DNA from 4 places in the Pantoea sp. X-Soil-MYKO-1289 genome. Region 4 is predicted to be linked to each of the others. Evidence: predicted binding sites of a transcription regulator. Region 4 holds the regulator's gene; each other region holds the start of a gene.
What was found. The regulator PurR, encoded in region 4, represses purine synthesis genes. The targets are predictions, from matches to a motif close to CANGCAAACGTTTGCNTG.
Positions count from the first base shown of each region.

Region 1 (7,874 bases), 730 kb from region 4:
AAATGGCACGCCCTACAGGATTCGAACCTGTGACCTACGGCTTAGAAGGCCGGTGCTCTATCCAGCTGAGCTAAGGGCGCACGGGGATGGCGAGGATTATACGGCGAGACCTCGACGAGTCAACGATTTTGGCCGCCGCCGCAATGCGTATGCCGAAGAATCAGACAACGGGCGGCGATTCAGAACCTGACAGCGCGCCGCGCTTCTGACAGAATAGGCGCCTTTCCCCGATTCAACACAACACAGTGGATTTCCTCTCTGATGGCAGCAAAAATTATTGACGGTAAAACGATTGCGCAGCAGGTGCGCCTTGAGGTTGCGGAAAAAGTAAAGCAGCGCCTGGCGGCCGGTAAACGCGCGCCCGGCCTCGCGGTCGTGCTGGTGGGCGAAAACCCCGCTTCGCAAATTTATGTCGGCAGCAAACGCCGCGCCTGCGAAGAGGTCGGCTTCGTGTCGCGCTCTTACGATCTGCCGGCGACCACCAGCGAAGCCGATCTGCTGCAGCTGATTGACGATCTCAATGACGATCGGGAGATTGACGGCATTCTGGTGCAGCTGCCGCTGCCGGCCGGCATCGATAACGTCAAAGTGCTGGAGCGCATTACGCCCGATAAAGACGTCGACGGCTTCCATCCCTATAACGTCGGCCGTCTCTGCCAGCGCGCGCCGACGCTGCGTCCCTGTACGCCGCGCGGTATCGTGACGCTGCTGGAGCGCTACAATATTGACACCTACGGCCTGAACGCCGTGGTGGTCGGCGCCTCCAATATCGTGGGCCGTCCGATGAGCATGGAGCTGCTGCTGGCGGGCTGCACCACCACCGTGACTCACCGCTTCACCAAAGATCTGCGTCACCACGTCGAGCATGCCGATCTGCTGGTGGTCGCCGTCGGCAAGCCAAACTTTATTCCCGGCGACTGGATCAAGCCGGGCGCGGTAGTGATCGATGTCGGCATCAACCGGCTGGAGAGCGGCAAAGTGGTCGGCGACGTCGATTTCGACGCGGCCTCGGCGCGCGCCTCATACATCACGCCGGTGCCGGGCGGCGTAGGGCCAATGACCGTCGCGACGCTGATCGAAAACACGCTGCACGCGTGCGAAACTTATCACGATAAAGAGGAAGCATAATGGCGACTTTTAGCCTGGGTAAACACCCACACGTCGACCTGTGCGATCTGCTGAAGCTGGAAGGCTGGGTAGAGAGCGGCGCGCAGGCGAAAATCGTTATCGCCGACGGCGAAGTGACGGTTGACGGCGCGGTGGAAACCCGCAAGCGCTGCAAAATCGTTGCCGGGCAGACCGTCGCGTTCGCCGGACAGCGCATCACCGTTACCGCCTGACGGCGGCGACCAGCGGGAGTCTGGCGTCAAGGCCAGGCGTCCCGCCCTGCCACTTTCTGAACAGCGCCCTCGTCCATCCGCGATGCCGCAAAAGCCAGCCTTTGCAGCCGCCGCTACAGCATAAAAAAGGGCGCCTGAGCGCCCTTTTCGCTGTTACTTACGACGCCAGGTCGAGCCCTGCGGCCCGTCTTCCACAATCACGCCCAGCTCGTTGAGCTTGTCGCGCGCGATATCGGCCTGCGCCCAGTTTTTCTCTCTGCGCGCGTCGGCGCGGGCCTGCACCCAGCGCTCGATCTCGGCGACGTCGTCGGCGTTAGCCTGCGCGCCGCTCTGCAGGAACTGCTCGGGATCCTGTTGCAGAATGCCCAGCACGTTGGCAATTTCGCGCAGCTTTGCCGCCAGCGCGCTGGCCGCGTCGCTGTTTTCGCCTTTCAGACGATTGACCTCGCGCGCCATATCGAACAGCACCGAGTAGGCTTCCGGCGTGTTGAAGTCGTCGTCCATCGCCGCGCGGAAGCGCGCGTCAAACTCTTCGCCGCCCGCCGGCGCGACGTTGCGATCGGTGTGGCGCAGCGCGGTGTAGAGGCGCTCCAGCGCCGCGCGCGCCTGATTAAGGTTCTCTTCGCCGTAGTTAAGCTGGCTGCGGTAGTGGCCCGACATCAGGAAGTAGCGCACCGTTTCGGCGTCGTAGTGCTGCAGCACGTCGCGCACGGTAAAGAAGTTGCCGAGCGATTTCGACATCTTCTCGCGATCCACCATCACCATGCCGGAGTGCATCCAGTAGTTAACGTAGGGACCGTCGTGGGCGCAGGTCGACTGGGCGATCTCGTTTTCATGGTGCGGGAACATCAGATCTGAGCCGCCGCCGTGAATGTCGAAGTGCGCGCCGAGCTGTTTGCAGTTCATCGCCGAGCACTCGATATGCCAGCCGGGACGGCCGTTGCCCCACGGCGAAGGCCAGGCGGGCTCATCCGCTTTCGACATTTTCCACAGCACGAAATCCATCGGGTTGCGCTTCACTTCGGCCACTTCCACACGCGCGCCCGCCTGCAGCTGCTCCAGATCCTGACGCGACAGCGCGCCGTAATCGGCATCGCTCGGCACGTCGAACATCACGTCGCCGTTGTCGGCGACATAGGCGTGGCCCCGTTCGATCAGACGCTCTACCAGCTCGATAATCTCGGCGATATGGCGCGTGGCGCGCGGCTCCTGATCCGGCGACAGAATGCCGAGCGCGGCGAAATCCTTGTGCATCTCGCCAATCATGCGGTTGGTGAGGGTTTCGATGCTTTCGCCGTTCTCGTTGGCGCGTCGAATGATCTTATCGTCGATATCGGTAATATTGCGCACGTAGTTGAGACGATAGCCGCTGTAGCGCAGGTAGCGGGCCACCACGTCGAACGCCACGAAAGTGCGCCCATGGCCAATATGACAGAGGTCGTACACCGTGATACCGCACACGTACATGCCGATTTCGCCAGCATGGATAGGTTTGAATTCCTCTTTCTGTCGACTCAGGGTGTTATAAATCTTTAGCATTGAACAGTTCCGTTTAGACGAGTGCGGTAAACACTTTTATCAGGTTATTCAGTTATTGTGCCGTATTTTTCGCGCTTGCGCGACGGCAGCGTGCCAGGAGCGCCGCGGGCGTGCTGACGCGTCACTGGAATTTATGATATAAGAGGCGTCGACAAAAATGGCCAGCGCGCTTTGCGGCGGTCAGACAGCTGACGACAACCTTTACAGGACGAGAATGATGGTTACTTTCCAGACCAACCACGGCGACATCGTAATTAAAACCTTCGACGATAAAGCCCCCGCTACCGTGCAAAACTTCCTCGAATACTGCCGTGAAGGTTTTTACGACAACACCATTTTCCACCGTGTTATCAACGGCTTTATGATCCAGGGCGGCGGTTTTGAGCCGGGCATGAAGCAGAAAGAGACCAAAGCTGAAATTCGCAACGAAGCGAACAACGGTCTGAAAAACACCCGCGGCACCCTGGCGATGGCGCGCACCTCCGCTCCGCATTCCGCTACCGCGCAGTTCTTTATCAACGTCGCCGACAACGACTTCCTGAACTTCCGCGACGAAAGCCTGCAGGGCTGGGGTTATTGCGTATTCGCAGAAGTCGTGGAAGGCATGGACGTGGTCGACAAAATCAAAGCGGTTTCTACCGGCCGCAGCGGCATGCACCAGGACGTACCGAAAGATGACGTCGTCATCCAGAAAGTTACCGTCAGCGAGTAATGTCGCGCACCCTGTTTATCGCAGATTTGCATCTGTGCCAGGAAGAACCGGCGATCACCGCCGGTTTTCTGCATTTTCTGGCGCGTGAAGCGCCGCGCTGCGACGCGCTCTATATCCTGGGCGATCTGTTTGAAGCCTGGATCGGCGATGACGATCCCAACCCGCTGCATCAGCAGGTCGCCGACGCGCTGCGCGCGCTGCCGGTACCGGTCTACTTTATTCACGGCAACCGCGATTTCCTGCTCGGCAAGGCATACGGCCGCGCCAGCGGTATGACGCTGCTGCCGGAAGAGCAGGTGCTGACCTGCTACGGCCATCGCGTGCTGATCCTGCACGGCGATACGCTCTGCACCGATGACGCGGGCTATCAGCGCTTTCGCGCCAAAGTGCATCAGCGCTGGCTGCAACGCCTGTTTCTCGCCCTGCCGCTGTTTATCCGCCAGCGTATCGCCGCGCGCATGCGCGACGGCAGCAAACAGGCGAACCAGCATAAGTCGCTCACCATTATGGACGTCAACGCCGATGCGGTTGAGGCGGCGATGGTGCGCCAGCAGACGCGCCTGATGATCCACGGCCACACCCATCGTCCGGCGATCCACCGCTTCAGGTTGCAGGGAGAGCCTGCCGAGCGCGCAGTGTTAGGCGCATGGCACGAGCGCGGCTCGATGATCCAGCTCGATGCCAGCGGCATCAGCCTTATCGAATTCGACTTTTAAAACGGCGCTCATCGTGCCGGAAAGGCGGCGACGCAACCGTTTTCCTTCCGCCTTTCTCATGCTATTCTCTGTGCCCTTCTTTACCTGCCCGACCGGCCAGGTTCGTTTGTTTATTCACAGGAGTTGACCGCATGTCATCCAACGCCGCCCCGGCCCGCATTGCTATTGTAATGGGCTCCAGAAGTGACTGGTCCACCATGCAGTTCGCTGCGGAAATCCTCACCAGCCTGGACGTGCCCTTCCACGTTGAAGTGGTCTCCGCGCACCGCACCCCGGACAAGCTGTTCAGCTTCGCCGAAACGGCCGCCGACAGCGGCTATCAGGTGATTATCGCGGGCGCGGGCGGCGCGGCGCATCTGCCGGGCATGCTGGCGGCGAAAACCCTGGTGCCGGTGCTGGGCGTGCCGGTGCAGAGCGCGGCGCTGAGCGGCGTCGACAGCCTCTACTCTATCGTGCAGATGCCGCGCGGCATTCCGGTCGGCACCCTGGCGATCGGCAAAGCGGGCGCGGCCAATGCGGGCCTGCTGGCGGCGCAGATCCTGGCGATCCACGACGCGGCGCTGGCCGCGCGCCTCGGCGACTGGCGCCAGGCGCAGACCGACGAGGTGCTGAATAACCCGGATCCGCGGGAGGACGCATGAAGCCGGTTTGCGTACTGGGCAACGGTCAGCTGGGCCGTATGCTGCGCCAGGCGGGCGAGCCGCTGGGCATCGCCGTCTACCCGGTCGGCCTCGACGCCGAGCCGGACGCTCTGCCGATTGCGCAGAGCGTGATTACTGCCGAAATCGAGCGCTGGCCGGAGACCGCGCTGACGCGCGAGCTGGCTGTGCATCCCGCCTTTGTGAACCGCGATATTTTTCCGCGTCTGGCGGATCGCCTGACGCAGAAGCAGCTGCTCGATCGGCTGCATCTCGCCACCGCGCCCTGGCAGCTGCTGGCTGACAAAAGCGAGTGGCCGCAGGTGTTCGCCTCGCTGGGCGAGCTGGCGATCGTTAAGCGCCGCACCGGCGGCTATGACGGCCGCGGCCAGTGGCGGCTGCGTGCGGATGAAACTGACGCGCTGCCGGACGACTGCTACGGCGAGTGCATCGTCGAACAGGGCATTAATTTTTCCGGCGAGGTGTCGCTGGTGGGCGCGCGCGGTCAGGATGGCCGTACCGTGTTCTACCCGCTGACCCACAACCTGCATCAGGAGGGCATTCTGCGCACCAGCGTCGCCTTCCCGCAGGCAAACGCCGCGCAGCAGGCGCAGGCGGAAGCGATGCTCGGCGCCATTATGCAGGAGCTGAACTACGTCGGCGTGATGGCGATGGAGTGTTTCGTTACGCCGGAAGGGCTGCTGATTAACGAACTGGCGCCACGCGTGCACAACAGCGGGCACTGGACGCAGAACGGCGCCTCTATCAGCCAGTTCGAGCTGCATCTGCGCGCCGTGCTGGGCCTGGCGCTGCCGCAGCCGGTGGTGTTCGCGCCGTCGGTGATGGTCAATCTGATCGGCACCGCGCTGAACAGCGACTGGCTGCAGCAGCCGCTGGTGCATCTGCACTGGTATGACAAAGAGGTGCGCCCGGGCCGCAAGGTCGGACACCTCAACCTGACCGACAGCGACAGCGCGCGGCTGACCGCGGCGCTAGCGGCGCTGGTGCCGATGCTGCCGCCGGAGTACGCCAGCGGCATCGCCTGGGCCGTCGCGAAGTTCTGATTAGCCAGCGCTAAAGCCTACAAGCGGGCCCCAGGCCCGCTTTTTTTATGCCGACTCCGCGCGCCGGAACAGCGCCTTGCCGCGCAGCAGCCGCACCCCCAGCCAGCCGCCGCACAGCGAGAGCAGCAGCGCGCCGCCCAGCGGCAGCGCCAGCCACAGCGTCCAGTCGGGCTGCCACGGGAAGTCGAAGATTTTGCGCTGCAGCGCCCAGAGCGCCGCTTCCGCCCCCAGCGCCGCCGCCACGCCGGAGACCACGCCGAGCAGCGCGAACTCGCACCACAGCGTCGCACGCAGCAATCGCTTGCTGGCGCCCAGCGTGCGGCAGACCACCAGCTCCTGGCGCCGCTGATGCATCCCGACCTGAATCTGCGCCAGCAGCAGCAGCACGCCGCAGAAGGTCACCAGCACCACCATAATTTCCAGCGCCTGACTCACCTGCGTCAGCACCTGGCCGATCTGCCGCATAATGCTGCCGATATCGAGCAGGCTCAGCGTCGGAAAGGCGCGGTTTAGCTGCGCCAGCAGCGCCGGATCGTTATTCAGCCTGAAGCTGGTCAGCCAGGTTTGCGGCTGCGCATCCAGCGCCCCAGGCGGAAAGATAAAAAAGAAGTTAGGCCGCAGGCTCTCCCAGTCGACCTTGCGCAGGCTGGTAATTTTTGCGCTAAAGGTCTGGGTATCGCCGGTAAAGGTCAGCGTATCGCCCAGCTTCATCCCCAGACGGTCGGCGAGTTCCGCCTCCATCGACACTTCGCCCGGCTGCGGCGGCCAGCTGCCCGCCGTCAGCGGATTGTGATCGGGCCGCTCGCCCATCCACGTCAGATTCAGCTCGCGGTTCAGGGCGTTGTCCAGCTTCGGATCGGCCTCTTTGCCGTTTAGATCGGTCAGACGCGCCCGCGCCACGGGATAGAAGGTTTCCGGCTTCACCTGATGCGAGGCGAGGAAAGCGCGCACCTGCGGCACCTGATCCTGGGTCATATTGAGCAGGAAATAGTTTGGGCTGTCCGGCGGCAGCTGCTGCTGCCAGCGCTCCAGCAGATCGCCGCGCATCACCAGCAGCAGCGCCAGCAGCATAAAAGAGAGCGAAAACGCCGCCAGCTGGCTCAGCGTCATACCCGGCTGACGCAGCAGACGGTTGATCGCCAGCCGCAGCGCCAGGCTGCGCACCACCAGCCGCCGCAGCAGCAACAGCGCGCCCCAGCCCAGCAGCGCCAGCAGGCCCGCCAGCGCCGCCACGCCCGCCAGCAGCGCCCACAGCATCTTGCTGCCGCCCACCAGCAGCGCCAGCAGCGCAATCACCACCACGCCCATCGCCGGGATATAGCGCTTCAGCGGCCAGATATCGGCCACCGCATCGCGTCGCAGCACGCGCAGCGGCTGGGTCGCCAGCAGCAGTCGGTAGGGGCGCAGCCCCACCAGCAGCGAGATCGCGAACAGCGAGCCGATCGCCCAGAGCCACGGCCAGCCGCTGGCGGGCGGCAGGGTCGCGGGCAGCACCGGCTTCAGCATCTGCATCAGCAGCGCCTCGACGCCCAGCCCGAGCGCCCCGCCGCACAGCGCCGCCAGCAGCAGCACCGCCAGCCACTGGCCGACGATAAGCCGACGCAGCGCGCCCCGCGTCGCCCCCAGCGTTTTCAGCACCGCCACCAGATCGTAGCGGCTGCGGCAGTAGTGGCTCATCGCCACCGCGACGGCGGCGATGGCCAGCATCAGGGTCAGCAAGGCGGAGAGCAGCAAAAACTGCTGGGCGCGCTGCATCGAGCGTCCCAGCGCGTCTTCGGAATTCTCTACGCTGATCCAGCGCTGATCCGCCTTCAGCTGCGGCTGGATCCAGCGATCGTAGCGCGCCAGCTGCTGCGGCTCGCCGG
Region 1 covers NZ_AP036004.1:1,129,304-1,137,177, reverse strand. The annotation lists tRNA gene AC6I7Z_RS05415 (tRNA-Arg) at 4-80, opposite strand; gene folD (bifunctional methylenetetrahydrofolate dehydrogenase/methenyltetrahydrofolate cyclohydrolase FolD) at 262-1,128, shown strand; gene ybcJ (ribosome-associated protein YbcJ) at 1,128-1,340, shown strand; gene cysS (cysteine--tRNA ligase) at 1,494-2,879, opposite strand; gene ppiB (peptidylprolyl isomerase B) at 3,097-3,591, shown strand; gene lpxH (UDP-2,3-diacylglucosamine diphosphatase) at 3,591-4,307, shown strand; gene purE (5-(carboxyamino)imidazole ribonucleotide mutase) at 4,439-4,948, shown strand; gene purK (5-(carboxyamino)imidazole ribonucleotide synthase) at 4,945-6,009, shown strand; gene ybbP (putative ABC transporter permease subunit YbbP) at 6,055-7,874, opposite strand, start outside.
Region 1: a site for PurR is predicted at 4,337-4,354, ahead of purE (5-(carboxyamino)imidazole ribonucleotide mutase). Genes of this name have one in related genera too.

Region 2 (7,874 bases), 1.2 Mb from region 4:
ATCCGTTTCCTAAGTCGATTTATGAAAATGTGGTGTACGGTCTGCGGCTGCAGGGCGTGCGCGACAGGCGAGTGCTGAATGAGGCGTGCGAACGCGCACTGCGCGCCGCGGCGCTGTGGGGCGAGGTGAAAGATCAGCTGGGGCAGAACGCGCTGACGCTCTCCAGCGGCCAGCAGCAGCGACTGGTGATCGCCCGCGCTATCGCTATCGAACCGGAAGTCCTGCTGCTGGACGAGCCGACGTCGGCGCTCGATCCTATCTCAACGCTGGTGATTGAGGAGCTGATGACCACGCTGAAGCAGCACTTTACGCTGGTGCTGGTCACCCACAATATGCAGCAGGCGTCGCGCGTCTCTGACTACACCGCTTTTATGCATCAGGGCGCGGTGGTGGAGTTCGATGAAACGGACCGCATCTTTACCTCGCCGCGCAACCGGCGCACCGAGGATTACATTACCGGGCGCTACGGCTGAGGTAGCGGTACGAGTTCTCACAGGCAGCTAACAACGTCAAAACGTAGCTGGCATGAGCAGAAGAGCGAAGCGTCCTGCGCCAGGGACAAAAACGCTGGGAGCGTTTTTGAACAGCGCAGAGCGCTGGCCCGTTTACGGGCGCACCTCAGGGAGGAGGTGCGTGTCCGCGCAGGCCGAGCGCGTAGGGATACCTTGAGCGGCCTGGCGATCGGTCCATGCCATCTACTTAAGCACGGATGAATCAAACAGCTTTATGCCTTAGTCGTACGCGTAGCCCTGCGGCGGCAGAGGCTGATTATCCAGCCAGGCCTTGCCTTCGCGCATCGCTAACCGACCCTCGACAAACCAGCTAATCACCAGCGGATAGATCGCATGCTCCTGATGCTGCACGCGCGCGGTGACCTCGTCTTCACTGTCGTCAGGAAAAACCGGCACGCGAGCCTGCAATATCACCGGGCCGCCGTCCAGCTCGTCGGTCACGAAATGCACCGAAGTGCCATGTTCGGCGTCGCCGTTCGCCAGCGCCTGACGATGGGTATGCAGGCCGGGGTATTTCGGCAGCAGGGAAGGGTGAATATTCAGCAGGCGATCCTGATAATGCGCGACAAAGGCGCTGCTCAGGATGCGCATATAGCCCGCCAGCACCACCAGATCCGGCGCGTAGGCGTCGATCTCCCGCATCAGCTGACGATCGAAGGCTTCACGATCGGGGAAATCGCCCGCCGCCAGCGCATGGGCCGGCACGCCCGCGTCACGCGCGCGCGTCAGCCCGTAAGCGGTTGCTTTATTACTGAAAACGGCAGCGACGCTGCCGTTAATCCGCCCGCTTGCGCAGGCGTCGAGGATGGACTGAAGATTGCTTCCGTTGCCGGAGATCAGTACAACCAGCTTTTTCATGCGTTGATAACCACGCGCTCTTCCGCATCTGACGCCTTGATCACGCCGATCTTCCAGGCTTTTTCGCCCGCGGCGCGCATCAGCTCTACGGCTTTGTCAGCTTCGGCGGCGCTCAGGGCGATCACCATGCCGACGCCGCAGTTAAAGGTGCGGTACATTTCGTGGCGGCTGACGTTGCCCGCCTGCTGCAGCCAGTCAAAGACAGCGGGCCATTCCCAGCTCTTCTCGTCGATCACCGCCTGGGTGTGATCCGGCAGCACGCGCGGAATATTTTCCCAGAAGCCGCCGCCGGTCAGATGCGCAATCGCATGCACATCCACCTGCTCGATCAGGCTGAGAATATTTTTCACGTAGATGCGGGTCGGTTCCAGCAGATGATCCGCCAGCGGGCGGCCGTCCAGCTGTTTCGTCAGCGGATCGGTCTGGCTGACCTCAAGGATTTTGCGCACCAGCGAATAGCCGTTGGAGTGCGGGCCGCTGGAGCCCAGCGCAATCAGCACGTCGCCGTCCTGCACTTTTGAGCCGTCGATAATTTCTGACTTCTCAACCACGCCGACGCAGAATCCCGCCACGTCGTAATCTTCGCCGTGGTACATGCCCGGCATTTCAGCGGTTTCGCCGCCTACCAGCGCGCAGCCGGACTGCAGACAGCCCTCGGCGATGCCGGTGATAACGGCAGAGGCGGTCTCGACGTCCAGCTTGCCGGTGGCGTAATAGTCGAGGAAAAACAGCGGCTCCGCGCCCTGAACCACCAGATCGTTCACGCACATGGCGACCAGATCGATGCCGATAGCGTCATGGCGCTTCAGATCCATCGCCAGACGCAGCTTGGTGCCGACGCCGTCGGTTCCGGAGACCAGCACCGGCTCGCGATATTTCTGCGGCAGCGCGCAAAGGGCGCCGAAACCGCCCAGCCCACCCATCACTTCCGGGCGACGGGTCTTTTTCACTACGCCTTTAATACGATCAACCAGAGCATTACCAGCATCGATATCAACGCCGGCGTCTTTGTAGCTGAGAGAGGTCTTGTCGGTCACTGCGGAATCCCCACGCGATTGCGGTTGGTGGTTAACAAAAAGCGCGGCAATTCTAACAGCGCAGGCAAACGTTTGCGAGTCCCATTGCCTGGTCAAATTGCGCGCCGGCCGATTTTCATCGATCCTTGAATAACGGATCAAAACTTCGCCTCTTTGCGCAACGACATATGGCGCGCTTGCGAAAAGGCGGTATAATCCCGCGATTTTTTTTAGCTCAACTCATTCCGGGAGAACACCAATGAAGATCGTGGAAGTCAAACACCCGCTGGTCAAACATAAACTGGGCTTGATGCGTGAGCACGATATCAGTACCAAGCGCTTCCGCGAGCTGGCGTCGGAAGTCGGCAGCCTGCTGACCTACGAAGCCACCGCCGACCTGGAAACCGAGCGCGTTACCATTGAGGGCTGGAACGGCCCGGTGGAAATCGATCAAATCAAAGGTAAAAAAATCACCGTCGTGCCGATTCTGCGCGCGGGTCTGGGGATGATGGAAGGGGTGCTGGAGCATGTGCCGAGCGCGCGCATCAGCGTGGTCGGGGTCTACCGTGACGAAGAGACGCTGGAGCCGGTGCCCTATTTCCAGAAGCTGGTCTCCAATATCGAAGAGCGTCTGGCGCTGGTGGTCGACCCGATGCTGGCCACGGGCGGCTCGATGATCGCCACCATCGATCTGCTGAAAAAAGCGGGTTGCAGCAGCATCAAGGTGCTGGTTCTGGTCGCCGCGCCGGAAGGCATCGCCGCGCTGGAGAAGGCGCATCCGGACGTTGAGCTTTACACCGCGTCGGTGGATCGCGGCCTGAATGAGAAAGGGTATATCATTCCGGGGCTGGGCGATGCCGGCGACAAGATTTTCGGAACGAAGTAACTGAATCAGCCGACCAGAGAGTCGGCTTTTTTTTGGCAAAAAAATAAACGTTGAAGGGGATAAATGATGACTCGTCGCGCCATTGGCGTCAGCGAACGACCGCCGCTACTGCAAACCATACCGCTCAGCCTGCAACACCTGTTCGCCATGTTCGGCGCCACAGTGCTGGTGCCGATCCTGTTTCATATCAACCCGGCGACGGTGCTGCTGTTCAACGGCGTCGGCACGCTGCTTTATCTTTTTATCTGCAAAGGCAAAATTCCCGCCTATCTCGGCTCCAGCTTCGCCTTTATCTCGCCGGTGCTGCTGCTCTTGCCGCTCGGCTATGAGCTGGCGCTGGGCGGCTTTATTCTGTGCGGCGCGCTGTTCTGCATCGTGGCGCTGATTGTGAAAAAGGCCGGTACCGGCTGGATCGACGTAATGTTTCCGCCGGCGGCGATGGGCGCGATCGTGGCGGTTATCGGTCTGGAGCTGGCGGGCGTGGCGGCCAATATGGCCGGACTGCTGCCGGCGGAAGGCGCGAGTCCCGACAGCACCACCATTACGATCTCGCTGGTGACGCTGGGCGTGACGGTGTTCGGCTCGGTGCTGTTCCGCGGCTTCCTCGCCATTATCCCTATCCTGGTGGGCGTGGTGGCGGGCTACGCGCTCTCGTTCGTTATGGGCATCGTAGACTGGACGCCCGTCTACAACGCGCCCTGGTTCGCGCTGCCGACCTTCTATACGCCGCGCTTCGAGTGGGCGGCGATGCTGACCATTCTGCCCGCCGCGCTGGTGGTGATCGCCGAGCATGTCGGCCATCTGGTGGTGACCGCCAATATCGTGAAAAAAGATCTGATCCGCGATCCCGGCCTGCATCGCTCAATGTTCGCGAACGGCCTTTCCACCGTGATCTCCGGCTTTTTCGGCTCGACGCCGAACACCACCTACGGCGAAAACATCGGCGTAATGGCGATTACCCGCGTCTACAGCACCTGGGTGATCGGCGGCGCGGCGATCATCGCGATCCTGCTGTCGTGCGTCGGCAAGCTGGCGGCGGCGATTCAGGCGATCCCGGTGCCGGTCATGGGCGGCGTGTCGCTGCTGCTCTATGGCGTCATCGGCGCGTCAGGCATCCGCGTGCTGATCGAATCCAAAGTGGATTACAGCAAGGCGCAAAACCTGATCCTTACCTCGGTTATCCTCATCATCGGCGTCAGCGGAGCGAAAGTGCATATCGGCGCCGCAGAGCTGAAAGGCATGGCGCTGGCGACGCTGGTCGGCGTGCTGCTGGCGCTGATTTTCCGCGTGATCTCGCTGTTGCGCCCGGAAGAAGTGGTGCTGGACGCCGAAGAGAAGGGCGGCCACTAAACCCCGCGCGGGCAGGGACGCCCGTTATCCTCACCCGGCGAAAACTGTGGTAGACTTGCCCCGTTTTTTGCCTGTTCCTTTTGAGGTGCTTCTGAACACGCCGGCACAACTGTCACTGCCACTTTACTTACCGGACGACGAGACGTTCGCCAGCTTTTGGCCGGGGGAAAATCCGTCGCTTATTGCCGCGCTGAAAGGCGCCCTCAGTCAGCAACACGGCAGCTATCTCTATTTCTGGTCGCGCGAAGGCGGCGGCCGCAGCCATCTGCTGCACGCGGCGTGCGCGGAGATGTCGGCGCGCGGCGAAGCGGTCGGCTATGTGCCGCTGGATAAACGCACCTGGTTTGTGCCGGACGTGCTGGACGGCATGGAGCATCTGGCGCTGGTCTGCATCGATAATATCGAATGCATCGCCGGCGAAGAGGCGTGGGAAATGGCGATCTTCGATCTCTATAACCGCATCCTGGAAACCGGCAAAACCCGACTCTTTATCACCGGCGATCGGCCGCCGCGCCAGCTCAACCTCAACCTGCCCGATCTGGCGTCGCGTCTCGACTGGGGGCAGATCTATCGCCTGCAGCCGTTGAGCGACGAAGATAAGCTGCAGGCGCTGCAGCTGCGCGCCGGTATGCGCGGCTTTGAGCTGCCGGAAGATGTCGGCCGTTTCCTGCTGAAACGGCTCGATCGCGAAATGCGCACGCTGTTCGATACGCTGGATCGCCTCGATCACGCTTCGATCAGCGCGCAGCGCAAGCTCACCATTCCTTTCGTAAAAGAGACGCTCGGGCTTTAAAGGATCTCCAGCACCGCCTCCGCCGGCCGGCCGATGCGCGCCCGCTCGCCGTTGATCACCACCGGCCGCTCCAGCAGCGCCGGATGCGCCGCCAGCGCCTCAAGCAGCTGCGCTTCGTCGGCCTCTTCCAGCCGCAGCGTTTTATAAAGCTCCTCTTTGGTGCGCATCAGCTGCCGGACGCTGCTCATGCCGAGCTTTTGCAGCAGAATTTGCAGCGTCTCGCGATCCGGCGGGGTCTCCAGATAGCGCACAATTTCCGGCTTAACGCCGTTCGCCTCCAGCAGCGCCAGGGTTTCGCGGCTCTTGCTGCAGCGCGGATTGTGATAAATGGTGACCATGCTGGGTTATCCTTTTTGATACTGTTTAAAGCGGGTTTGCAACTGACGAAGCTGGTCGATACGCGCGTCGTAGCGCGCCTGCTTCAGGCTGCCGACCGGCACCTGCGCGCTGGCGCTGCTCAGCGTGGTAATCGCCTGATCGAGCTGGCCGTTGAGCGCCAGCGTTTCGGCACGCGCCGACATCTCTTCATCATTCAGTCCCTGCTGCGCCGACGCCTGCGCCAGCAGATCCCAGCCGTTGACATCGTCCGGATGCGACCAGGTGTAGCGATTCAGAATGCGGCTGGCGTTGGCGGGCTGTTTCGCCTCGACGTAGGCGTTCGCCAGGTTTAGCTGCACTACCGGGCTGTTTTTGGCCGCGCCTGCGGCATTCAGCCGGGCGATCGCCTGCTGCGGCTGGTTCAGGCCGATATCGATATCGGTCATGATGTCGAGATACCAGACGTTATCGGGCTGCTTCGCCAGCAGCGGCTCGATGATCTTTTTCGCGTTGGCGAAACTCTTCGCCTGTAAAAACTGCACCGCTTTGCCATACTGCGCCGCCTGCTGCTCGCGGCTGTTGCCGTGGCTATAGCTGTCCAGCAGCTCGTCGGTCAGCTGGTTGCGGCCGGTGGCGTACATGCCAAGGGCGCGCACCTTCGCCATGTAGTAATCCTGTGAGGACTGCACCACCACCGGGCGCATCTGGTTGGCGCGGTTGCGCGCGTCCGCCAGGCGGCTATCGGGCAGGGGGTGCGTCAACAGAATCTCCGGCGGTTTCGACGAGAAGCGGCTCTGATCGGCCAGCTTCTGTAAAAAATTGGGCATCGCTTCGGGATCGAATCCGGCGCGCTGCAGCACCTGAATACCGATGCGATCCGCCTCCTGCTCGTTGCCCTGGGTGAAGCTGATAATACCCTGCTGGGTGCCCGCCAGCGTGCCGGTCAGCGCCGCCATGCCCGCCTGAGGACTCGCCATCGCCAGCAGAATCGATCCCAGTGCCCCGACCCAGGTCAGCGGCGCGTTGCGCTTCTGATCTTCCATCGCGCGCGCCAGATGGCGCTGGGTAACGTGCGAGATCTCATGCGCCATCACCGACGCCAGCTGGCTCTCATTTTCGGTAAAGCGGAACAGCGAGGCGTGCAGCACCACGTTGCCGCCGAAAAAGGCGAAGGCGTTAAGTTCGTCGTTCTGGATCAGAAAAAAGTGGAAGGGCGTCTTCACCGAATCGGCATGGGCGACCAGACGCTGGCCGAGCTGATTGATGTACTCATTAAGCAGCGGGTCGTTGATCAGCGGCGCGCTGGCGCGCAGCTGACGCACGTAAAAGTCGCCCATCTGCATCTCCTGACCGATAGAGAGCGTCGAGCCTGCGGTCGTGCCCATATCGGGCAGCGAGTCGCTGACGTCGGCCCAGGCGGACGCGTGCGGCATCAGCATCAGCGTGGGAATCAGCGCGGCGAGTAGCGTTTTCTTTAACCGGTTCAACATGCCTGGATCCTGTAGAGAAGCTCTGAGGCCTGGAAAGTACATTGTGCTTTTTCAGGGTAAAAGACGCGTCGCGCCTATCTTAACCACAGCCTTAAAAGAAAGAAACGGTCTGCTCTGCGATTAGCATGCGCCGCAGCGGCGCTTTTGCAGCAAAAAATTGAACGTTAAGCGCAGGCGCGCTTTCGTTGAAAAACAAAACGCGCATTTATTTTATCAACAGGAAACGGCGCTATAGCAGCGCTGCAACAGGCGTCGCTTTTTTAAGCGAACCGGACGGGATAGCTAACCATGACTGAAAGCTGAGATAGCCAACGCGCTTTTTAATTAAAGATATGTAAATTTACTCAAAAAAATTGAAGGTGGCATGTTTTTTTCCAGGCTTACTCTGAAAAAAATGCCCTAAAAAGTCTTAGCGAGCGAAAGCGAAAATTAATAATTTTTATTGTTACGCCTGAGGTGCTTCTCCAGGAAATATAAATAGCTGGTACGTCATTCAGGGCATTAAATTTTATTTGACGGCGTTCACTTCTTTAATATCGATCCACTTCAATCCTGACCGGCACGCGCCTCGCCATCGAAAGCGTTTATCAATTAGCTTTATTAATAGTTCCCTTTGAAATTAACGCGCCGCAGGCGGTCAGCGCCGCGCCC
Region 2 covers NZ_AP036004.1:3,014,541-3,022,414, reverse strand. The annotation lists gene pstB (phosphate ABC transporter ATP-binding protein PstB) at 1-473, shown strand, start outside; gene purN (phosphoribosylglycinamide formyltransferase) at 732-1,370, opposite strand; gene purM (phosphoribosylformylglycinamidine cyclo-ligase) at 1,367-2,407, opposite strand; gene upp (uracil phosphoribosyltransferase) at 2,646-3,272, shown strand; gene uraA (uracil permease) at 3,339-4,622, shown strand; gene hda (DnaA inactivator Hda) at 4,714-5,415, shown strand; gene arsC (arsenate reductase (glutaredoxin)) at 5,412-5,753, opposite strand; gene bepA (beta-barrel assembly-enhancing protease) at 5,760-7,223, opposite strand.
Region 2: a site for PurR is predicted at 2,469-2,486, ahead of purM (phosphoribosylformylglycinamidine cyclo-ligase). Genes of this name have one in related genera too.

Region 3 (7,874 bases), 190 kb from region 4:
CTGGCGGAAGCGGTCGCCATTCTCGCGCGACAGCCCGCCATTCTCCACAAACCACTGATAGCCGTCGTCCGCCAGCATCTGCGTCCAGATATAGGCGTAATAACCGGCCGCATAGCCGCCGCCCCAGATATGCTGAAAATAGCTGGAGCGATAGCGCGGCGGCACGGCCGTCAGCGCCAGATTGTCACTCTGCAGCGCCTGCTGCTCAAAGCCCTCAACCGACTGCGGCGTCTCGCCGACGGCGATGCTGTGCCAGTGCAGATCCAGCAGCGCGGCGGCCAGCAGCTCACTCATGTCGTAGCCTTTGTTGAAACGGCTGGCGCGCACGATCTTCTGGTGCAGCGCCTCCGGCATCGCCTCGCCGCTCTGGTAGTGACGCGCATAGTTAAGGAACACCAGCGGCTCGCTTGCCCAGTGCTCGTTGAACTGCGAGGGAAACTCGACGAAGTCGCGCGGCGTGGCGGTGCCTGAAAGGCTCGGATAGCGCTGGGTGGCGAACAGCCCGTGCAGCGTGTGGCCGAACTCATGGAACAGGGTAATGACCTCATCCCAGCTGAGCAGCGCCGGTTCGCCTTCCGGCGGTCGGGTGTAGTTGCAGACGTTGTAGATGACGGGACGCGTCGCCAGCAGTCTTGACTGATTGACGAGGTTGCTCATCCAGGCGCCGCCGCCTTTGTTGTCGCGCTTAAAGTAGTCGGTATAGAACAGCGCCAGCGGCGCGTCGTCGACGTCGAAGATCTCATAGACGCGCACGTCAGGATGGTAGACCGGCAGATCGTGACGCTCGCTGACGCGGATGCCGTAAAGCTGGTTCGCCGCCCAGAACACCCCTTTCTCCAGTACGTTGTTAAGTTCGAAATAGGGGCGGATTTCGCTTTCATCGAGGTCGTACTGCGCTTTGCGCACCTGCTCGGCATAGAAGCTCCAGTCCCAGGCGGCGAGAGTAAAATCGCCCTGCTGCTGGTCGATGGTCTGCTGGATGGCGGCCGCTTCGCGTTCGGCGCGCGCCCGCGCGGCTGGAACGATATGACGCATAAAGGCGAACGCCGCGTCGGGGGTTTTCGCCATCTGATCCTGCAGCTGCCATTCGGCGAAGCTGGCGAAGCCCAGCAGCTGCGCCTGCTGCGCCCTTACCTGGGCCAGCTCCAGCACCAGCGCGCGGGTATCGTTTTCGTCGCCCTTCTCGCTGCGGCCGACCGAGGCGGCGAACAGCGCCTGACGCGTCGCGCGCGAACGCAACGCCTGCAGCGCCGGCTGCTGGGTAGTATTCTGCAGCACCAGCAGCCAGGCATTTTCCAGCCCGCGCGCCTGCGCCGCCGCCTGCGCCACCGCTAAATCGGCCGGGCTCAGGCCCGCCAGCGCCTCGGCCTCCTGCACCACCAGCCCGCCCGCTTTGGTCGCGGCCAGCAGCTTATTGGTGAAGCGCGTGCTGAGGCGCGCCGCCTGCTGATTGAGCGCTTTGAGCTGCTGTTTGGCCTCTTGCTCCAGACTGGCGCCCGACAGCTGATAGTGCTGCCATGTCACCTCCACCAGCCGCAGCGATTCAGGATCGAGCGCCAGGGTCTCGCGCTGCTGATAGACAGCGTCAAGACGGGCGAACAGCGCGCTGTTCAGGACGATCTCGTCGTTGAGCGCGGTCAGCTGCGGCGCGATCTCTTCATCGACCTGCTGCAGATAATCGCTGGTATTCGCTGAGGTCATGGCGCCGAAGACCAGATTGACGCGTTCAAGCAGCTGTCCGCTGCGCTCCAGCGCCTCGTAAGTGTTGGCGAAAGTAGGCGCCTCGGGATTTTGCGCAATCGCCTGCACCTCTTTACGCTTCTCCTCAATGCCCGCCAGCAGCGCGGGCAGAAAGTCCGCTTCCTGAATCTGATCAAATGGCGGCGCCTGCCAGGGCAGCGTGCTTACCTGAAAAAACGGATTTTGTCTGACGTTCATGCCTCGCTCCTGATTACCGTGCAAAGATTTATCCTGGCAGGTTGCTACGCCCGCAACAACTCGCTCTGCGCTTGCGTCTCGTCGCGTTGCCATACCGCGCGTCCGTTAACCCAGGTCTCGGCGATGTTGCGATCGTCGCCGAGCGTCATCAGCACAAACAGCCGCTCCCAGATATCTTTACTGTTGCTGATGCGCAGCCGCTGCAGCGGCGAGACGGCCAGATCCAGCACCACGAAGTCCGCCTCCTTGCCCGGCGCAAAGTTGCCGATATGCGGATGCAGATCGAGCGCGTGCGCGCCGCCGAGGGTGGCGTGGTAGAACGCTTCTGCCGCGCTGAGCCGATACTGCTGCAGCTGCCCGACCTTATAGGCCTCGCCGAGCGTTTGCAGCATATTGAAAGTGGTGCCCGCGCCGACGTCGGTGCCGATGCCGATCCTGACCCCCTGCTGCCAGCTGCGCTTGAGATTAAACAGCCCGCTGCCGAGGAACAGGTTCGAGGTCGGGCAAAAGGCGATGGCGGAATCGGTATCATGCAGACACTGCCACTCATGATCCTCCAGATGCAGACAGTGCGCGAACAGGCTGCGCCGTCCTGTGAGCTGATGGCGATGATAAACGTCAAGATAGCCGTCGTGCTGCGGAAACAGCGACTTCACCCAGGCGACCTCCTGCGGGTTTTCGCTCAGGTGAGTATGCAGCCAGACGTCGGGATATTCCTGACGCAGCTGACGCACCTTTTCGAGCAGCGCCGGCGTCGAGGTGGGCGCGAAGCGCGGCGTCAGCGCGTAGCTGAGCCGACCGCGCCCGTGCCAGCGTTCGATCAGCGCCCGCGTGTCGGCATAACTCTGCTCCGGCGTCTCCAGCAGCGCGTCCGGCGCATGGCGATCCATCATCACCTTGCCGGCGATCAGCCGCATCTCAATCGCCTCGGCGGCGCCGAACAGCGCCTCCACCGACTGCGGATGCACCGTGCCGAACACCAGCGCGCTGGTGGTGCCGTTCGCCAGCAGCTGCTGCAGAAAAAAGGCGGACATGGCGGCGGCGTGATCGGCGCAGTGGTACTGGCTTTCCACCGGAAAAGTATAGTGGCTGAGCCACTGAAGCAGCTGCTCGCCGTAGGCGCCGATCATCTCGGTCTGCGGATAGTGAATATGGGTGTCGACAAAGCCCGGCACAATCAGGCGGCCGCGCAGATCGATAACATCGTCTGGCGCCTGCGGCAGCGCCTCCCAGGCATGCAGCCCGAAGATGCGCCCCGCCTCCAGCAGCAGCACGCCGTCGTCGATATAGCGCGCCTGCGCCATAATCTCCTCGGGCTGCCGCGCCACATCGGTAAAATCAAAAAAGCTGGCGCGAATGGCCGTAAGGGTTGATGACATACTCGTTCCTTTATTCCGCGTGCGGACCTGATTAACGGTCAGATGAATGAGGTTAAATTGCAACCCGCATGCCAGAACCCGTCGCCTATTCAATATGTTATGTGAAAAAAGCATTTTTTCCGCGGCGACAGAAACGGTATCGTATGCGCAACCGGTTGCCTCTCTGACAGGCAAACTGCGCTAAAACAACGCCGCGGATAACGCGTGCGCCTCTGCTCCTCTTTGGTGCAGCGCGCGCCACAATAGCGCAGCGCAACGCCTGAAAAATTCCTTTACAGCCCGCGCGCGCTTTTATCGCGCAGCGGCGCCGTTGAAGTGATATGGTGAAAACAGGTCAACTGAAAAACGTGTTAAGGAACAGTGAGATGATTATTTTTGTTACCGGCGCGACGGCCGGTTTTGGTCAAAGTATCACCCGCCGATTCATTGAAACAGGTCACAAAGTGATTGCCAGCGGCCGGCGCGCCGAGCGCCTGCAGGCGCTGAAAGAGGAGCTGGGCGAGAACCTCTATACCCTACAGCTTGACGTGCGCAACCGCGCCGCAATCGAAGAGGCGGTCGCCTCGCTGCCCGCCGAGTGGCGCAATATCGACGTGCTGGTCAATAACGCCGGGCTGGCGCTCGGCATCGAGCCGGCGCATCGCGCCAGCGTCGAAGACTGGGAAAATATGATCGACACCAATACCAAAGGGCTGGTCTTTATGACCCGCGCCCTGCTGCCGGATATGGTGGAGCGCGACGTCGGCCACATTATCAATATCGGCTCCGTCGCCGGCAACTGGCCTTACGCGGGCGGCAACGTCTACGGCGCCACCAAAGCTTTCGTGCGCCAGTTCAGCCTCAACCTGCGTACCGACCTGCACGGCACCGCGCTGCGCGTAACCGATATCGAACCTGGCCTGGTCGGCGGCACCGAGTTCTCTAACGTGCGCTTCAAAGGCGACGATGAAAAAGCGGATAAAGTTTACGAAGGCGCGACGGCGCTGACGGCGGAAGATGTCACCGAGGCGGTGTACTGGGTAGCGACGCTGCCGAAGCACGTCAATATCAACACCCTGGAGATGATGCCGGTAAGCCAGACGCAGGCCGGCCTGAAAGTGCACAAGCCCTGACAACGCCTGAGGCCAGCCTGCCGGGCTGGTCTCCTCTCAGGCGCGCCCCCAGCCCGCCACGATAATCAGCATGCCGCAAAACGCCACCAGCGCCCCGCTCCAGTCCCATGCGCTAAGCTTCACGCCGTCCACCACGCGCAGCCACAGCAGCGCGGTCAGCACGTAAACGCCGCCGTAGGCCGCATAGACGCGCCCGCTCGCCGCCGGATGCAGGGTCAGCAGCCAGACAAAGGCCGTCAGGCTCAGCGCGGCAGGCAATAACAGCCAGACGGAGCCGTTCTTTTTCAGCCAGAGCCAGGGTAAAAAGCAGCCGACAATCTCTGCAATGGCGGTGAGAAAAAAGAGCAGCGCGGTTTTGATCAGCATGGGATCCTCTCGCAAAGATAAACAGCTCGCCCACCACTGGTGAGCAAATAAAGCGCGATGATATACTAAGCCCTGTCTGCCGCAACCCTGAACCATCCCTGCGCGCCAGGCATTAACCGAAGGAAAAGACGATGAAAAAATTGTTTCCGACCCTGTTCGCCGCGCTGCTGGCCGGCAGCGCGATGCTGACCGCCGTGCAGGCCAGCGCCAATACCAGCCGCCTGATTATTGAAGACGGCAACAACGCCGCCAGTAATGAAGCCGCGCGCCAGAGCAAAGAGCAATGGAATGACACGCAGCACCTGCGCCATAAGGTGAACACCCGCGTAGAGAAAGAGTTCGATAAAGCGGATCGCGCCTTCGATACTCGCGACGCCTGCGAAAAGAGCTATAACGTCAACGCTTACTGGGAAGCCAATACCCTGCGCTGCCTCGATCGCCGCACCGGCCGACCGGTCGCCCCCTGATTTATTCCAGGGACTGCTATAGTCAGTAAGGTTCACTACGCAAAAGGAGAAGATGATGAAGAAACAGACCGGAATGTTAATCGCAACTTTACTGGCGCTGCCGATGCTGGCGCACGCCTCCTGCGAGTCCGTTAAAGCGGACATCAGCCAGAAAATCATTCAGAACGGCGTCCCGGAATCGGGTTTTTCGCTGGATATCGTGCCTAACGATCAGGTTGACCAGGCGGGCGGCCAGGTAGTGGGCCATTGCGAAAATGACACACAGAAAATTGTTTATAAGCGCGTGGGACGCGGCGAGGAAGGCAGCGTGCCTGACAGCGCAGGCAGCTCGCAGGATGCGCCTGCGCAGTGAGCCTACTCTGCTGACAAAGCCGGCCATTCTTATCCGCGTCGGCATTCAATAAGGGCGACGCCGTCGCCCTTTTCTATTCCGCCTGTTCCGGTCGCTGTCGCGGCATCATCCACGCCACACCCAGCGCAAACAGCGCAATGACCAGCGCCACCACGAATACCCAGTGCAGCGAGGCGGCAATCGCCTGCACCATATGGTGCAGCGTCTCGCTGGAGAGCGCCTCGCGCGACGGCGCCGACATAACCTGCTGCACCGGATCGGCGGCGTGCGGCAGCCGCTGCGCCAGGTTAAGGTTCAGCACGGCGCCCATCAACGCGGTGCCGATAGCCGATCCCATCATGCGGCTGAACATGATCGACGCGGTGCAGATGCCGCGAATATCGTAGTGCGCATGGTTCTGCACCGACACCAGAAAGGTGGTGCTGGTCATCCCCATGCCGGTACCGATAATAAAGGCGGTCGCGCCCGCCTGCCAGATTGCGCTTTCCGCGCGCAGCAGCAGCAGCAACGCGCTGCCCGCCACCAGCAGCAGCGCGCCGAGCTGGGCGGTAAACCGGTAAGAGGTATGCAGCATCAGCCGCCCGCTCAGCGTGCTGGCGAGCGGCCAGCCGATCGACATCATCGCCAGCGCGCTGCCCGCCTGCAGCGGCGTGCCGCCTGTGATGCCCTGGATCCAGGTCGGCAGAAAGGCGCTGATCCCCATCATCGCCGCGCCGATAATCAGATTTCCGGCGTTGCCGGCGATAATCAGGCGGCTACGCCAGATCTCCAGCGGAAACAGCGGCGCATCGGCGCGCAGCTCATGCCTTTTTAGCTGCCAGCCGGCGAACAGCGCCAGAACCAGAAAAGCGACCAGCCAGTAGCCGAGCCACTCCGCCTGCAGCAGCGCCATCAGCAGCGCGCTGACGCAGATCGTCAGCCAGAGGCTGCCCGCGACGTTCAGCGGCTGCGGCTTCTCGTCGACGCAGTGGGCCGGCAGAAAGCGCGCCAGCATCGCCATGCTAATCAGCCCTATCGGCAGATTGACCCAGAAGATCAGCGACCAGCTAAAGTGCTGCACCAGCCAGGCGCCGGTCAGCGGACCGACGATCGCCGCCACGCCCCAGACGCTGGAGAGCCAGCCCTGCACGCTGGCGCGCTCGCGCGGCGAATAGATATCGGCCACGATGGTGGAGCTGAGCGGCATAATGGCGCCGGCGCCCAGTCCCTGAAAAGCGCGGAAGAGGATCAGCCACAGCATGCTGTGTGCGAAGCCGCAGAGCACCGAGCCGATCAGAAACAGCGAGGTGCCGATGAAAAACATTTTGCGTCGCCCCCACATATCCGCCAGACGGCCATAGAGCGGCACGCTCACCGCCTGCGTCAGCAGATAAACAGAGAAGACCCAGCCAAACTGTGAAAAACCGCCGAGGTCGGCAATGATGGTCGGCATCGCCGTAGCGACGATGGTCACCTCGATAGCGGCCATAAACATCGCCAGCATACAGGCGAAGAGGATCCAGCCGCGGTGGCTGACCTGCAGGTGTGCGCTCTCAGTCATACATCTCCCTTTTGTTATTCAGCAAGGCTAGCCTAAATTCGCGTTGCCGCTGTGCCTGGCGTGCGCACGTTGTGTGACGGCGTCACCTTAACCCGCTAAAAATAGTTAATTTCCTGCTGAAACCAGATGCCACGCGGCTTTAACCGCCGTTCAGGCTGTTTCTATCTGTCTGATTTTGCCGATAAAAAGTAGCGCCCCCTCTTTTAGGCTGCTATAGGCTTAATAGCTTTTTATCCATACCTGAAAAAATTGGGCGACGTGATTGTCCGCCTGCACAACAAACAACAGGGAGATCGAGAATGCAAAATGGTTCGCTGGTCAGACGCGCCGGACTCGCGCTGCTGGCCATAGTCTGCGTGCTGACGCTGCTGGTCTGGGGGCTGGGGATCGAGACGCTGCGCGCGCGCCGCGTCGACCTGATCTACCTCGGTCAGCAGCATCTCTATCTGGTTTTCTGGTCGATGCTGTTCGCGCTGCTGATCGGCATTCCCAGCGGCATCCTGCTGAGTCGTCCTTTTGCCCGTCGCTGGGCCGAATATGCGATGCAGATCTTCAACGTCGGCAATACGCTGCCGCCGCTGGCGGTGCTGGCGCTGGCGATGGTCGTGCTGGGGATTGGCGAAAAACCGGCGCTGTTCGCCCTGTTCCTCGCCTCGCTGCTGCCGATTGTGCGCAACACCTATTCCGGACTGAGCGCGGTGCCGCCCGCCCTGATTGAGG
Region 3 covers NZ_AP036004.1:2,044,076-2,051,949, forward strand. The annotation lists gene dcp (peptidyl-dipeptidase Dcp) at 1-1,938, opposite strand, end outside; gene guaD (guanine deaminase) at 1,983-3,317, opposite strand; gene ydfG (bifunctional NADP-dependent 3-hydroxy acid dehydrogenase/3-hydroxypropionate dehydrogenase YdfG) at 3,683-4,429, shown strand; gene AC6I7Z_RS09915 (YnfA family protein) at 4,466-4,795, opposite strand; gene AC6I7Z_RS09920 (DUF1283 family protein) at 4,927-5,262, shown strand; gene AC6I7Z_RS09925 (DUF1161 domain-containing protein) at 5,318-5,614, shown strand; gene AC6I7Z_RS09930 (MDR family MFS transporter) at 5,688-7,154, opposite strand; gene osmY (osmoprotectant ABC transporter permease OsmY) at 7,454-7,874, shown strand, end outside.
Region 3: a site for PurR is predicted at 3,462-3,479, ahead of guaD (guanine deaminase). Genes of this name have one in related genera too.

Region 4 (7,874 bases):
CTGCGGGAAGGTCGGCCAGTTGGCGTATTTCGGCAGCTCGGCGCGAATATCAGGGTTCTGCAGAATATCCACGTAAGCAAAGCGCTCACCGCAGGCAGAGAGCGCCTGCACCGCCTGCGCAGAGAAACCGCAGCTTGGCAGTTTCGGCGAGCCTTTCATGTACAGCAGGACCGGGTTTTCTGCGATCTGGCGCTGAATTTTTTCTACAGTACTCATAATTGCCTTCCTTAATTCCCTACTTCGTGTTTGTTTATTGTAGCGACTTCGCCCCGTCCCTGAAAACGACAATTTCTCGCTTGCCAGGCGAAACCGCCATGTTTGTTAAGTTCTTTACTAAAGATCTGCGTTTTTCTGACGATAATCAAAACTTAAGCTGTTCATAACTGGTAATAACTTTGCTGCTATAAGCTGCTGAAATTGCTTATTTTAAACTCAACTGCAACCCTGTAACAGTTTAATAGAAAAATGGCTTAACTTTTGAAAAAAACCTGGCTTAGAATGGCCCCGGCGCTGATCTCCGATCAGATTTTTCTAACCACGTTACGGCCTGTTGTCGTAACCGCTAACCCTGTAACCGGACTATGCGATTACTGATTACGCTCTTTATATTAGCTTTCGCGCAGCTGTTCATGAACATCGCTTCGGCCTCGCCGCAAGCGCCGGTTAACGCCAGCCTGCACAAGGCGGAGAAAAAAAGCGCGCGCGAAGATGAGCGCCGCAAACGGCGACCGGTCAAAACCAGCGCGAAAAAAACGCGCCCTTCTACTGCGCAAAAACTCAAACTGAAAAAGCAGAAGAAAATTGAAACGGCTAAGCTTTCCCCTTCCGCCGCCGATACGAAAAAAACCCTTAAATCTTCTCACAAACGCTATGGCCGCCAGCGCACGCTGAGCACCGCAAAAGCCGCCACTCTCCCGCAGCTGAATGCCGACGACACCTCTACCATCAAAATGAGCAAGTCCCATCGCCTGCGCTACCAGAAAGCGCGCGAAACGGCGATGACCAAACTGATGGGTCAGCTGGGCAAGCCCTACCAGTGGGGCGGTACCTCGCCGCATACCGGTTTTGACTGCAGCGGCCTCGTCTGGTACGCCTATAAAGATTTGGTGAAATTCAGAATTCCACGCACCGCCAACGAAATGTATCACCTGCGCGACGCTGCGCCGGTCAAGCGCGAGTCGCTGGAGAAAGGCGATCTGGTCTTCTTCCGTATCAACGGCCGCGGCACCGCCGACCACGTTGGGGTTTACCTTGGCAACGGCAAATTTATTCAGTCGCCGCGCACCGGCAAAGATATCCAGATTAGCGGGCTTTCGGATGATTACTGGCAGCGTCACTATATCGGCGCGCGACGAGTGATGACGCCGAAAACCATTCGCTAAACGCCATAAAAAAACCGGGATAATCCCGGTTTTTTTATCGCTCTCTGTTAGTGCATGACGGCGGTAAAACCAAACGCCACAATCATCAGCAGCGCCGCGCCGGTAGTCATTAATGCCAGTTTCAAATCGGTGCTCATTACCTCTCCTTATCCACACAGTTGTCAGGGTCTTATGCGATTTTCCCATAGTTGCCGGTAAAAATCTCGTTTTATCCCGCAAGCCTTGTTAGAATCCCCGGCTTTGTTGCGCAACTGACGCAACGCCCGTGCCGTTCGCACGCAACAGCCCCTGTTTTGTCCTGCCCAGTGAGTATTTCACCGACAAAAACTGTAGCGAATTAACAGAAAACTCTCTTAGCGGACGCAAACGTTTAACATTATGCTTATCAGTGGCTTATTGATAAGTTCTGGAGTCTCTTTTCAATGGCAACAATTAAAGATGTCGCGAAGCGCGCGGGTGTTTCCACCACCACCGTTTCCCACGTGATCAATAAAACGCGCTTCGTTGCGGAAGAGACGCGCAACGCCGTCTGGCAGGCGATACAGGAATTACACTATTCGCCCAGCGCCGTGGCGCGCAGCCTGAAGGTCAACCACACCAAAACGCTGGGGCTGCTCGCCACCTCCAGCGAAGCGCCCTATTTTGCGGAAATCATCGAAGCGGTCGAGCATCACTGCTTTGAGCGCGGCTATACCCTCATTCTCGGCAACGCTCATAACGATCTGCAGAAGCAGCGCGCCTATCTGTCGATGATGGCGCAAAAGCGCGTCGACGGCCTGCTGGTGATGTGCTCCGAGTATCCGGACGATTTGCTGAAGATGCTGGAAGAGAACCGCAATATTCCGATGGTGGTGATGGACTGGGGCGAATCGCGCGGCGACTTTACCGACACCGTGCTCGATAACGCCTTCCAGGGCGGCTATCTGGCGGGACGCTATCTTATTGAGCGCGGCCATCGCGATATCGGCGCCATTCCCGGCCAGCTGGAGCGCAATACCGGCGGCGGGCGCCATGCGGGCTTTTTGCAAGCGCTGCAGGAAGCGGGCATCGCGGTACGTCCCGAGTGGATCGTTCAGGGCGATTTCGAGCCGGAATCGGGCTATCAGGCGATGCAGCAGATCCTGCAGCAGAAGCAGCGCCCAACGGCGATCTTCTGCGGCGGCGATATTATGGCGATGGGCGCGATCTGCGCCGCCGACGAGATGGGGCTGCGCGTGCCGCAGGATATTTCGGTGATCGGCTATGACAACGTGCGCAACGCGCGCTACTTCACGCCGGCGCTGACTACCGTGCATCAGCCGAAAGCCCAGCTGGGCGAGAAGGCGCTGGAGATGCTGCTCGACCGCATTACCAGCAAACGCGAAGTGTCGCAGACCATCGAAGTGCATCCCACGCTGATTGAGCGCCGCTCGGTCGGCGACGGCCCTTTTCGCGACTACCGCCGTTAATCCTCGCTTAACCACTCCTGATTGAGCGTTCGCGCATCGCCGAGATAGCTGAGCAGCCAGCTGAGCGCCGGCGATGCGCGCGCCTCCGACCAGCTCACGCAGCAGGGACTTTCCGGAAAGGGCGCAGGCAGCGTCAGCTCCGCCAGCTCGCCCTTATCCAGCAGCGGACGCGCCAGATGGCCCGGCATCATCGCCACGCATAAGCCATCCAGCACGCACGCCAGCCCCGCCTGCCAGTCCGGTACCACCAGTCGCCGCTGGTTATCCAGCGTCCAGGTCATGCGCCGCGGCAGCGCGCGCGAGGTATCCTCCAGCACCAGCGACGGCCAGGCGCGTAGCGCGTCGTCGTCGAGCTGCGGCTGCCGCGTCAGCGGATGCTGGCGCGCCACGACGCAGCGCCAGTTCAGCGCGCCCATATCGCGAAAGGAGAAACGCCCGCCGACCGGGATCGCCTGGGTGGCGCCGATCGCCACGTCGACGCGTCCGTCGGCCAGCGCGTCCCAGACGCCGTTAAACACCTCATAGCTGATGTGCAGCTCCATATCGGGAAAGTGGCGATAGAAGTCGGTCACCAGCTGACGACTGCGCGGCAGCTTCACGATGCGATCGACCGCGATGCTGAGCTGCCCGCGCCAGCCGTTCGCCAGCTGCTGACACTGTCTGCGGGTAGCGAGCATTTTTTTGATAACCTCACGGCCCTCGCGCACAAAATGCTCGCCAGCGGCGGTCAACGCCACCTCGCGATGCTGCCGTTCGAACAGCGGCACCGCCAGCCAGGTTTCCAGCTGGCGCACCGTATAGCTGACGGCAGAAGGCACGCGATGCAGCTCCTGCGCGGCGGCGCTAAAACTGCCGGTGCGCGCCACGGCGTCTACCACTTCAAGCGCATATTCGGACCACATGCTTTTTCCTTTCAAAAATTTTCACAGCACTCTGCAAATATTAACGTTTCACAGCGGCAGGCGCACCCTTTTACACTTTGCCGCGTTTAACCTGCCTGACGAAAATGAGATTAAAAACCATGCTGTCATCAAAAGGATTTATGCCTTACCTCGCCCTGCTCAGCATGCTGGGCTTTCTGGCGACCGATATGTATTTGCCCGCCTTCGGCGCGATGCGCATCAGCTTCAATACCTCGCCCGGCATTATCAGCGCCAGTATGAGCCTGTTCCTGGCGGGCTTCGCCATCGGCCAGCTTTTCTGGGGCCCGCTTTCCGACCGCATCGGGCGCAAACCGGTTCTGCTGATGGGGCTGGGGCTGTTCGCGCTCGGCTGCGCCGGCATGCTGTGGGTGGAAAATGCAATGCTGATGCTGGCGCTGCGCTTTATTCAGGCGATCGGCGTCTGCGCCGCGGCGGTGAGCTGGCAGGCGCTGGTGGTGGACCGCTATCCGCGCGCGCGCGCCAATAAGGTGTTCGCCACCATTATGCCGCTGGTGGCGCTTTCGCCCGCGCTGGCGCCGCTGCTTGGCGCCTGGCTGATTAGCCATTTTCACTGGCGCGCGATTTTTCTGGTGCTGACGCTGACCGGCGTGGCGCTGATGCTGGTAACGCTGCGCCTGCCCGCCAGTCGTCCGACAGCGCAAGAAGCGAACGATCAGCCGGGCTTTTTCTCGCTGCTGCGCTCTGGCGTCTATGGCGGCAACGTGTTGATTTATGCCGCCTGCTCCGCCAGCTTTTTCGCCTGGCTGACCGGCTCGCCCTTTATTCTCGCCGATGCGGGCCTGACGCCGGCGGATATCGGCCTGAGCTATATTCCGCAAACCATCGCCTTTTTGCTGGGCGGATTTGGCTGCCGCGCGCTGCTGAACCGCTTTGCCGGCGCGCAGCTGCTCCCCTTGCTGCTGGCGCTTTACAGCCTGAGCGTGGCGACGCTGTTCGCCGTGGCGCTGACCGGAAGCCACAGTCTGATCGCCCTGCTTGCGCCCTTCTGCGGCATGGCGCTGGCGAACGGCGCGATTTACCCGATTGTGGTGTCGAATGCGCTGCTGCCGTTCCCGCACGCCACCGGTAAAGCCGCGGCGCTGCAGAATACCCTGCAGCTCGGTCTTTGCTTTGTTGCCAGTCTGGCGGTCTCCGCAGGTTTACAACAGCCGCTGCTGATGACTACGCTGATTATGGTGACCACTATCGCGCTGGCGATAGCGGGCTACGTCTGGCAGCGACGCGCCAGCGCACAAATGGATATTGTCCGCGTTACCACTCCCTGCCAGGATAATCACTAAGGCAACTTTTATAGTTAGCTGCCTAACAATAAGTCGTTGAATACTGACCTGGTTGAGCATATACTCGATCAGGTCAATAAATCTGCAACAAATCAATAACATAATTGTTTTATTTTTAGGCGAAGCTTATCGCCCGGATGGTGTCTGCGCGCGCGTTTCCTGCTCGTCAGACAACGATATTCAGATCCAATCCTCTGTAAAACGTCGGATATCAGGCGCACGGAGCAATCCGTGACATTTCTCACAGGCCTTGAGAAATTGGCTATTCTTTTTCTCAGGTTCAACGCGGACAGGTGATGGAGAAGCTATGAGTTCATCGTTAATAGAAGAAGTGAGCCTTGAAGAAAACCACTGGTATCGCATTGTCCACGAAATGCTGGAAAAAGCGGACATCGAAATCAACGGCAGCCGCCCCTGGGATATTCAGGTCAAACAGCCTGACTTTTTTAAGCGTGTGATTCAGGAAGGCTCACTTGGTCTTGGCGAAGCTTATATGGATGGCTGGTGGGATTGCGAACGGCTGGATATGTTTTTTCACCGCGTGCTAAAGCACAAGCTGGACCAGCAGTTGCCGCACCACTTCAAAGATACGCTGCGCGTGGCCGCCGCGCGTCTCACCAACTTACAGTCGAAAAAACGCGCATGGATCGTGGGTAAAGAGCATTACGATCTCGGGAACGACCTCTTCTCGCTGATGCTCGATCCCTATATGCAATACTCCTGCGCCTACTGGAAAGAGGCCGAGACGCTGGAGCAGGCGCAGGAAGCGAAGCTGGATATGATCTGCCGCAAACTGCAGCTGGAGCCGGGCATGACGCTGCTGGACATCGGCTGCGGCTGGGGCGGCCTCGCCGAGTATGCCGCTCGCCACTACGGCGCGGTGGTGCACGGCGTAACCATCTCGGCAGAGCAGCAGAAGCTGGCGCAGCAGCGCTGCGAAGGGCTGGACGTCACTATTTTGCTGCAGGATTATCGCGATCTTAACCAGCAGTTCGACCGTATCGTTTCGGTGGGCATGTTCGAGCACGTTGGACCGAAAAACTACGCCACCTACTTCGACGTGGTGGACCGTAACCTCAAGCCAGACGGACTGTTCCTGCTGCACACCATCGGCGCGATCCGCACCGATATGAATGTCGATCCCTGGATTGATAAATATATTTTCCCCAACGGCTGTCTGCCGTCGGTGCGCCATATCGCGGACGCCAGCGAGTCGCATTTCATTCTGGAAGACTGGCATAATTTCGGCGCCGATTACGACACCACGCTGATGGCCTGGTATGAGCGCTTCCTGCAGGCCTGGCCGCAGCTGGCTGAAAAGTACGGCGAACGTTTTAAGCGCATGTTTAGCTACTACCTTAACGCCTGCGCCGGCGCCTTTCGCGCCCGCGATATTCAGCTGTGGCAGGTGGTTTTTAGCCGCGGCGTAGAAGGCGGCCTGCGCGTCGCGCGCTAAGCCGCGCTAGTGAATAAGGCGCCTGGAGCGCCTTTTTTTATGCTTATTCGACGTCCGGACGCAAGGCGGCGGCTTCGCGCTGCGCCAGCACGCGTTCGACGGTATCGACGATCGCCTGTGTGTGCGGATCGATCTCGATATTGACGCGGTGGCCCAGCTTCTTCGCGCCAAGCGTGGTGCGCTCCAGGGTTTCCGGGATTAAATAGACGCAGAATTTGCTTTTGGTCACTTCGCCGACGGTCAGGCTAATGCCGTCAATACCAACAAAGCCTTTATGCAGAATATATTTCATCTGCGCCGGGTCCTGAATTTTAAACCAGACTTCGCGGTTATTTTCCGACTGGATAATTTTGCAAATTTCCGCAGTGGTCATAATATGGCCAGACATCAGGTGGCCGCCGATCTCATCGCTGAATTTCGCCGCGCGTTCAATATTGACGACGTCGCCTTCCTGCAGGTCGCCTAAATTGGTGACGCGCAGCGTTTCTTTAATCAGATCGAAACTGACGCGGTTGCCTTCAATGGCCGTCACCGTCAGACAGCAGCCGTTATGCGCCACCGACGCGCCCAGCGCCAGCCCCGGCAGCAGCTCTTCCGGCAGCTCTGCGACATGGGTGCGAAACAGATCTTTTTCTTCAATGGACACAATCTTTGCGGTGCCCTGCACAATTCCGGTAAACATAGTTTTGGCCTCTGCTAAGTTTGCTCTAGCTTACCACAGCTTAGCGCGCGGATATTATTTCCGCGTCGCGTCCGCTTTACAGTCGCAATATAACGCACAGCGTGACAAAACTTGGTGAATCCTGTTAATGCCGCTACACTAACCGCGCATTTCTCCGGGATCACTCCCCTTTTCTTTTTTAACAGGTGTTAACGTGCAGAAGTATTTAACAGAAGCGCGTCAATTGCTTGCCCTTGCGATTCCGGTCATCCTTGCTCAGGTGGCGCAGACCGCAATGGGATTTGTAGATACCATCATGGCCGGCGCGGTTAGCGCCACGGATATGGCCGCCGTCGCAGTCGGCACCTCTATCTGGCTTCCGGCCATTTTATTCGGCCATGGTCTTCTGCTTGCATTGACGCCAACCGTTGCGCAACTCAACGGCTCCGGCCGCCGCGAACGTATCGCCGAACAGGTTCGCCAGGCTTACTGGCTCGCCTTCTTCGTCGCCATTCTGATTATGCTGGTGCTGTGGAACGCCGGTTACGTCATTCGCGCCATGCAGGATATTGACGAACAGCTGGCGCTGAAGGCGGAAGGCTATCTTCATGCGCTGCTATGGGGCGCGCCCGGCTATCTCTTCTTCCAGGTGATGCGCAACCAGTGCGAAGGCCTGTCGAAAACCAAACCCGGCATGGTGATG
Region 4 covers NZ_AP036004.1:1,857,016-1,864,889, reverse strand. The annotation lists gene AC6I7Z_RS08940 (Grx4 family monothiol glutaredoxin) at 1-219, opposite strand, end outside; gene AC6I7Z_RS08935 (C40 family peptidase) at 582-1,382, shown strand; gene cydH (cytochrome bd-I oxidase subunit CydH) at 1,430-1,519, opposite strand; gene purR (HTH-type transcriptional repressor PurR) at 1,805-2,830, shown strand; gene punR (DNA-binding transcriptional activator PunR) at 2,827-3,732, opposite strand; gene punC (purine nucleoside transporter PunC) at 3,852-5,054, shown strand; gene cfa (cyclopropane fatty acyl phospholipid synthase) at 5,362-6,510, shown strand; gene AC6I7Z_RS08905 (riboflavin synthase) at 6,554-7,192, opposite strand; gene AC6I7Z_RS08900 (MATE family efflux transporter) at 7,386-7,874, shown strand, end outside.